Linked DNA regions of Thermobifida alba. The protein of the gene in region 1 interacts with the protein of each later gene in a pairwise test. Links are inferred from orthologs where the notes say so. Each region holds a gene or a part of one and is shown on either strand. Other genes may lie near its edges.

Region 1 (2,967 bases):
CGGGTCCGCGCGGCCGTGTGCGCGAACCCGGGAGGTGCGGGGCGACCATGTCGTCCACAGGCTGTGGACCGCGGGACCTACTCGGCGGCCTTGGTCACCGCGTGTCCTCCGAACTGGTTGCGCAGCGCCGCGATGACCTTCATCGCGGGGCTGTCCTCCTGTCGGGAGGCGAACCGGGCGTACAGCGCGGCGGTGATGACCGGGGCGGGGACCGCGTGGTCCACAGCGGCCTGAACGGTCCAGCGCCCCTCGCCGGAGTCCTCGGCGTAGCCGCGCAGCCGGTCCAGTCCGGGGTCCTCCTCCAGGGCGCGGACCAGCAGGTCCAGCAGCCAGGAGCGCACCACGGTCCCCTCCCGCCAGCTGGCCAGGGTGCCGGGGACGTCCTCCACGATCCCGGAGGCGGCCATGAGCTCGTAGCCCTCGGCGAACGCCTGCATCATGCCGTACTCGATGCCGTTGTGGACCATCTTGACGAAGTGCCCGGCGCCGACCGCCCCGGCGTGCACGAAACCGCCGCCGCCGTCGGGGGTGAGTGCGTCGAAGAGGGGCTTGGCCCGCGCCACGTTCTCGGGGCTGCCGCCGACCATGATGCCGTAGCCGTTCTCCCGCCCCCAGACACCGCCGCTGACACCCGCGTCGAGGTACTCGATCCCGCGCCGGGAGAGCTCCTCGGCGTGCCTGCGGTCGTCCTGGTAGTGGGAGTTGCCGCCCTCGATGACGAGGTCGCCCTCCTCCAGCAGCGCGCCGAGCTCCCGGATGCTGCTCCGGGTGGGCTCGCCGGCGGGGACCATCAGCCAGACGATCCGCGGGGCCGACAGCCGCTCGACGAGTTCGGCGACGGACCCCACATCGCGCACGTCGGGGTTGAAGTCGAAACCGACGACGTCATGGCCCTTGTCGCGCAGCCGCGCGGCCATGTTGCCGCCCATCTTTCCGAGGCCGATCATGCCGAGTTGCATGCTCGCGTTTCCTTACTCGTACCCAGGTTGTGGATCGGTGGGGTGGCCGGCGCGGTCTCGGTCAGTTGGACAGCCGCACGGGCATGATCAGGTACCGGTAGTCCGACACGGTGCCGTCGTCGGCGGCCTTGCCGGTGATGACGGCCGGTTTGGTGGAGGTGGTGAACTGCAGGCGGGCCACGTCCGACTCGATCGCGTTCAGCCCGTCGAGCAGGAAGGTGGAGTTGAAGGCGATCTGGATGTCGTCGCCCTCCAGGTTCGCCTCCAGTTCCTCGACGGCCTGGGCCTCCTCGCCGGTTCCCGCCTCAAGCACCAGCCGGCCGCTGTTGAAGGCCAGCCGCAGGGGGGTGTTGCGCTCGGCGACCAGCGAGACGCGCTTGACGGCCTCGATGAACTCCGCCTTCTGCACCTCGGCCACGGAGTTGAAGGACTCCGGGAGCAGCTTGCGGTACTTGGGGAACTCCCCGTCGAGCAGCCGGGTCGTGGTACGCCGTCCCCCGCCCTCGAAGCCGATCATGCCCTCTCCACCGTTGTCCGCGGTGGACAGCGCGATGGACACCTGGGCTCCGCCGGTCAGCGACTTGGCGGTGTCGGCGAGGGTCTTGGCCGGGACGAGCGCGACCGCGGACACGTCGGGGTCCTCGGGGGTCCAGGTGAGCTCCCGGACGGCCAGGCGGTAGCGGTCGGTGGAGGCCAGGGTCACGGTGGAGCCCTCGATCTCCACACGCACGCCGGTGAGCATCGGCAGGGTGTCGTCGCGTCCGGCGGCGACCGCCACCTGGCTGACCGCGGCGGCGAAGGCGTCGCTGAGCACCGATCCGGTCAGCGCGGGCATGGCGGGAAGCGTCGGGTAGTCCTCCACGGGGAGGGTGAGGATCGTGAACCTCGCGCTGCCGCAGGAGACGACGACCTTGGCCCCGTCCGTGCTGACCTCCACAGTCTGTGGAGGGAGGTTGCGCACGATCTCGGCGAGCAGTTTGCCCGACACGAGGATCCGGCCCGGCTCGTCGATGTCGACGTCGACCGATACCTGGGCGGAGACCTCGTAGTCGAAGCTGGACAGCTTGAGCCGCTGCCGTTCGCCCTCGTCCTCGGCGTCCAGCAGCATCCCCGCGAGGACGGGCACCGACGGGCGGACCGGCAGAGTGCGAGCGGTCCAGGCGACAGCCTCCGCGAGCACGTCGCGTTCGACCCGGAACTTCACGATCGGTCTCTCTTTCCTCGACTACCACGAAACCGCCGACCGACGCCCTGGGCGCACGTGTCGGCGCTCCCGGGGCCGACGGACGGGAGCGTCCGCGTCGGGTTGTCGGTCAGAGCATCAGGGGTGAGTTCACCACGGTACCCCGATTCGGGCGCGAGTGTACGCCTGTCGGATGTCGAGTCGGAGCCGACTCTCCTGCGAAGACAGGGGTGGGGGAGGAGGCCGCGCGGAGCGGAGCGTTATCCACAGAAATGGGCCGAGCCCGTTTACTGAGCCACGAGATCTCTCTCTGTGGCGCAGTAGTAATAGGGGCTGTGGATACTGTGGACAACCCTTGTTTCCGCAGCTCACTGCAGAGATTTCTGTCCACAGAGCATGTGGACGATGCGTGTGGAAAACTCGGCGTCCTGTGGACGGGGAACGGTTGTCCCCAGGTCATCCACAAGTCGTCCACAGGTTATCCACGGCTTTACCCACAGATCCACTCATGGGATGACTGGATGTCAAGGTGGGTTATACACAGCGTATCCACAGGCTGTCCACAGGAAAACGTGACTTGTCCCCAGGGTTATCCACGGCTTATCCACAACTTGGGATGTGCTAGACGCCCGCCGGGAACAGCGGACCGGAGCGGGGTCCGGGAGCACGGGCCGCGACGAGGTGAGTGGATTCACAGTGGTGGCCGCGGCCTTGGTCCGCCCGTGACGCTTCCGTGGGGGACCGTCCCGGGGCGCGGACCAGGACGCGCCCCGGGGAGCAGCGGGGTCAGATGTTGTGGGACTGCTGCTTGATGCGGTTGGTGAG
Region 2 (4,199 bases), 3.4 Mb from region 1 along the record:
GCCAGCCCGGTGGCGCGCCGGGCCGCCGAGGCCGGGATCGAGGTCCTCAAACCCGCCCGGGCCGACGACCCCGACTTCCTCGACCGGCTGCGGGCCATCGCCCCCGACTGCTGCCCGGTCGTGGCCTACGGCGCGCTGCTGCGCCAAGAAGCGCTCGACATCCCCCGGCACGGCTGGGTCAACCTGCACTTCTCGCTGCTTCCCGCCTGGCGCGGGGCCGCCCCCGTGCAGCACGCCGTCCTGCACGGCGACGACATCACCGGGGCCACCACCTTCCGCATCGAACCGGAACTGGACTCCGGACCGGTCTACGGCACGGTCACCGAACCCATCGGCCCCCATGACACCAGCGGGGAGCTGCTGGAACGCCTGGCGCACTCGGGCGCCGAACTGCTCGTGCGCACCCTGGACGGCATCGCCAGGGGCGAACTCGCCCCCCGTCCGCAGAGTACCGAGGGCGTCACCTACGCCCCCAAGCTCACCCCCGAGGACGCGCGCGTCGACTTCACCGCCCCCGCCCTGCACGTCGACCGGCTCGTCCGCGCCTGCACCCCCGCGCCCGGCGCGTGGACCCTCTTCCGCGGCGCCCGCCTCAAACTCGGCCCGGTCCGGGTGTGCGCCGACACCCCCGCCCTGCCCCCCGGACAGCTCGCGGTCACCCGCAGGGAGGTCCTGGTCGGCACCGCCACCCACCCGGTGCGGCTCGGCGACGTGCAACCGCAGGGCAAGAAGCCCATGCCCGCCGCGGACTGGGCGCGCGGCGTCCGCCCCGGCGACGGCGAGCGCCTCGGGGAGCAGTGAGGGACCGGTGCGGAGGGATACCCTCGTTGATGTGGGGCCCACCACAGTGAACAGTGCAGACACGACCAGGCGCGAGGCGGCTCAACCGTGACCGAGAGATCCCGATCCCCGTACCGCTCCACCCGACGCGGACGCGGCGGCCCCGTACCGCAGCCCCGCCGCCCCCGCGACCCGGCCCGCCGCGCCGCCTACGACGTGCTGAACGCGGTGCAGAGCCGCGACGCCTACGCCAACCTGCTGCTCCCGGTCCTCCTCCGGGAGCGCGGGATCACCGGGCGCGACGCCGCGCTGGCCACCGAACTGACCTACGGCACACTGCGCCGCCAGGGGTCCTACGACGCCGTCCTGGACGCCTGCGTGGACCGCTCGCTGCGCTCCGTGGACGCCGAGGTCCTGCCGCTGCTGCGGATGGGCGCGCACCAGCTGCTGTCCATGGACGTGCCCCAGCACGCCGCGGTCAGCACCACCGTCGACCTGGCGCGCCGGGTCGTCGGCCACCACCGCTCCCGGTTCGTCAACGCCGTGCTGCGCAAGGTCAGCGCCCGCGGCCTGGAGGAGTGGCTGTCCGCCCTGGCCCCCGACCGGCGGACCGACCCCGTGGGACACCTCGCGGTGACCCACAGCCACCCCCGCTGGGTGGTCCAGGCGCTCGCCGAGGCCCTGGGGGAGGAGCCCGCGGGCGGCCTGGCCGAGACCGAGCGGCTGCTCGCCGCGCACAACGAGCGCCCGCTGGTGACCCTGCTCGCCAAGCCCGGCCGTGCCACGGTCGCGGACCTGGCCGACGAGGGCGCCGCCCCCGCGCGCTACTCGCCGTACGCGGCGGTCCTGCCCGAGGGCGACCCGGGCGCGCTGCAGACGGTCCGGCAGGGGCGCGCGGCGGTGCAGGACGAGGCCAGCCAACTGGTCGCCCTGGCGTTGAGCCGCGTCCCCGTCGACGGGGCGGACGGGCGGTGGCTCGACATGTGCGCCGGCCCCGGAGGCAAGGCGGCCCTCCTGGCCGGGCTCGTCGGAGAACGCGGCGGACACCTGCTGGCCGCCGAGGTGCAGCCCGCACGCGCCGGACTGGTCGCCCGCGCGGTGCACCGCTCGGTCGGCGACTCCGCCCGCGTGGTCGTGGCCGACTCCACCCGGCCGCCGTGGCGCGACGGCGTCTTCGACCGGGTCCTGGTGGACGCCCCGTGCACCGGGCTGGGCGCACTGCGCCGCCGTCCCGAGGCGCGCTGGCGGCGCACCCCCGACGACCTCACCGAACTCGTCCCGCTGCAGCGCGCCCTGCTGGAACGGGCGCTGGACGCGGCGCGCCCCGGCGGAGTGGTCGGCTACGTCACCTGCTCACCCCACCTGGCCGAGACCCGCGGCGTGGTCACCGGGGTCCTGGCCGGGCGGGACGACGCCGAGCTCCTCGACGCCGCGCGCCACCTGCCCGAAGTGCCCGGCGTCGCGGTCGACCGCTTCGTGCAGTTCTGGCCGCACCGGAACGGGACCGACGCGATGTTCCTGGCCCTGATCCGCAAACGCTGAGCCGGTCCGACCCGCGCGGCCAGCCCCAATACACTCTTCTTCCGTGGCAATCCAGATCTCACCCAGCATCCTCTCCGCCGACTTCGCGCACCTGGCCGACGAGGCCGAAGCGGTCGCCGGTTCCGCCGACTGGCTGCACGTCGACGTCATGGACAACCATTTCGTGCCCAACCTCACCCTGGGCCTGCCGATCGTGGAGTCCCTGCTCAAGGCGGCGTCGCTGCCGCTGGACTGCCACCTGATGATCGAGGACCCGGACCGGTGGGCGCCGGCCTACGCCGAGGTGGGCGCGCAGAGCGTCACCATCCACGCCGAGGCGGCCAAGGCCCCGGTGCGCACGCTGCGTACGATCCGCGCGGCCGGGGCCCGGGCGGGGCTGGCCCTCAACCCCGCCACCCCGGTCGACGCGTACGCGGACCTGCTGGGCGAGATCGACATGCTGCTGGTGATGTCGGTCGAGCCGGGGTTCGGCGGCCAGAAGTTCCTCGACCTGGTGCTGCCCAAGATCCGCCGTGCCCGTGAGCTCATCCGCAACGCCGACGCCGCGGTGTGGCTCCAGGTGGACGGCGGGGTGAGCGCCGAGACGATCGAGCGGTGCGCCGAAGCCGGGGCCGACGTCTTCGTGGCGGGGTCCGCGGTCTACGGGGAGAAGGACCCGGCGGCGGCCGTGGACAAGCTGCGGGAGCTGGCGGAACGGGCCGCCCGGCACTAGCCGCCGCCCGCCGCGCGGCACCTCCCCGCCCTCCCCTCCGCCCAGCCGACCGGTCCGCGCCGGTCGGCTGCCGCCGCATGGCCCCGCCCCGGTGACCGGACCCCGGTCTGGTGGCGGAATACCCCCTCGTGGCACACTTGTTGGCGAAAGTACGAACGCGTGCTCCGGGGTCGGTGAAAGTCCGAACCGGCGGTGACAGTCCGCGACCCGGCCGAAGCCATCGGCTGGTTGAACCGGTGGAATTCCGGTACCGACGGTGAAAGTCCGGATGGGAGGTAGTACGTGTCGGATCAGTGCGGCGCCCGCTGCGGCGTCCCGCCGCGGTCCAGTGGTGACTGACGTCGCCTTACCCCGGAGCCTGACCAGGCTTGGGGGAAGGCTCTCGCATGTTCACCGGAATCGTCGAGGAACTCGGCACCATCGTCGACACCGTCCCGGTGGGCGGGGACGCGACCGACGCGGTCCGGCTCGTCGTCCACGGTCCCGAGGTCACCTCGGACGCCTCACCCGGCGACTCCATCGCGGTCAACGGGGTGTGCCTGACCGTCACCGAACTGGACGGCGGCCGGTTCGGCGCCGACGTCATGAAGGAGACCCTGGACCGCTCCAACCTGGGCGCCCTCACCGCCGGGTCCCCGGTGAACCTGGAGCGCGCGGCCAAGGTCTCGGCGCGGCTGGGCGGCCACATCGTGCAGGGCCACGTGGACGGCACCGGCGTCGTCACCGAACGGGTCCCCGGCACGGACTGGGAGACCGTCACCTTCTCGCTTCCGCCGCACCTGTCCCGCTACGTCGTGGAGAAGGGCTCCATCGCCGTGGACGGGGTCAGCCTCACCGTCGCGGCGCGCACCGACGACTCCTTCACCGTGAGCCTGATCCCCACCACCCTGCGGGAGACCACCCTCGGCTTCGCCGCGGCGGGCACACGGGTCAACCTTGAGGTCGACATCGTGGCCAAGTACGTCGAGAGCCTGCTGGGCGAGCGCGTGGGCGGTGCCCGGTGAACGGTTCGGGAGCGGCGTGGCTGGAGTGGGCCTACGCCGGGTTCACCCTGTTCGGCGAGCACGTGCGCTGGGCCGACCTGGTCGGCAACCTCGCCGCCCTGGCCACCGTGGCGCTGGCGATCCGCCGCACCATCTGGACCTGGCCGGTGCAGCTCACCGGG

The links. Proteins that work in one complex are often made in the same cells at the same time.
Region 2: the proteins of dnaN (region 1) and rpe interact in binary tests that used the Escherichia coli proteins (3 or more experiments, as listed by UniProt). The link is inferred for Thermobifida alba from one-to-one orthologs.

Annotation. Positions count from the first base shown.
Region 1 is NZ_CP051627.1:3,854,473-3,857,439, reverse strand. Bases 93-2,967 are described here. They hold dnaN (DNA polymerase III subunit beta), read right to left. Parts: upstream 2,164-2,967; coding sequence 1,021-2,163; downstream 93-1,020. Other genes in these bases: dnaA (chromosomal replication initiator protein DnaA), read right to left, coding at 2,929-2,967; gnd (phosphogluconate dehydrogenase (NAD(+)-dependent, decarboxylating)), read right to left, coding at 93-959. Outside these bases: more of gnd, read right to left, coding at 78-92. UniProt on the Escherichia coli protein: Confers DNA tethering and processivity to DNA polymerases and other proteins. Acts as a clamp, forming a ring around DNA (a reaction catalyzed by the clamp-loading complex) which diffuses in an ATP-independent manner freely and bidirectionally along dsDNA.
Region 2 is NZ_CP051627.1:475,800-479,998, forward strand. What follows is about bases 1,487-4,199. They hold rpe (ribulose-phosphate 3-epimerase), read left to right. Parts: upstream 1,487-2,365; coding sequence 2,366-3,034; downstream 3,035-4,199. Other genes in these bases: FOF52_RS02165 (RsmB/NOP family class I SAM-dependent RNA methyltransferase), read left to right, coding at 1,487-2,322; FOF52_RS02175 (riboflavin synthase), read left to right, coding at 3,421-4,038; pnuC (nicotinamide riboside transporter PnuC), read left to right, coding at 4,035-4,199. In the rest of the region: fmt (methionyl-tRNA formyltransferase), read left to right, coding at 1-801; more of FOF52_RS02165, read left to right, coding at 889-1,486. UniProt on the Escherichia coli protein: Catalyzes the reversible epimerization of D-ribulose 5-phosphate to D-xylulose 5-phosphate.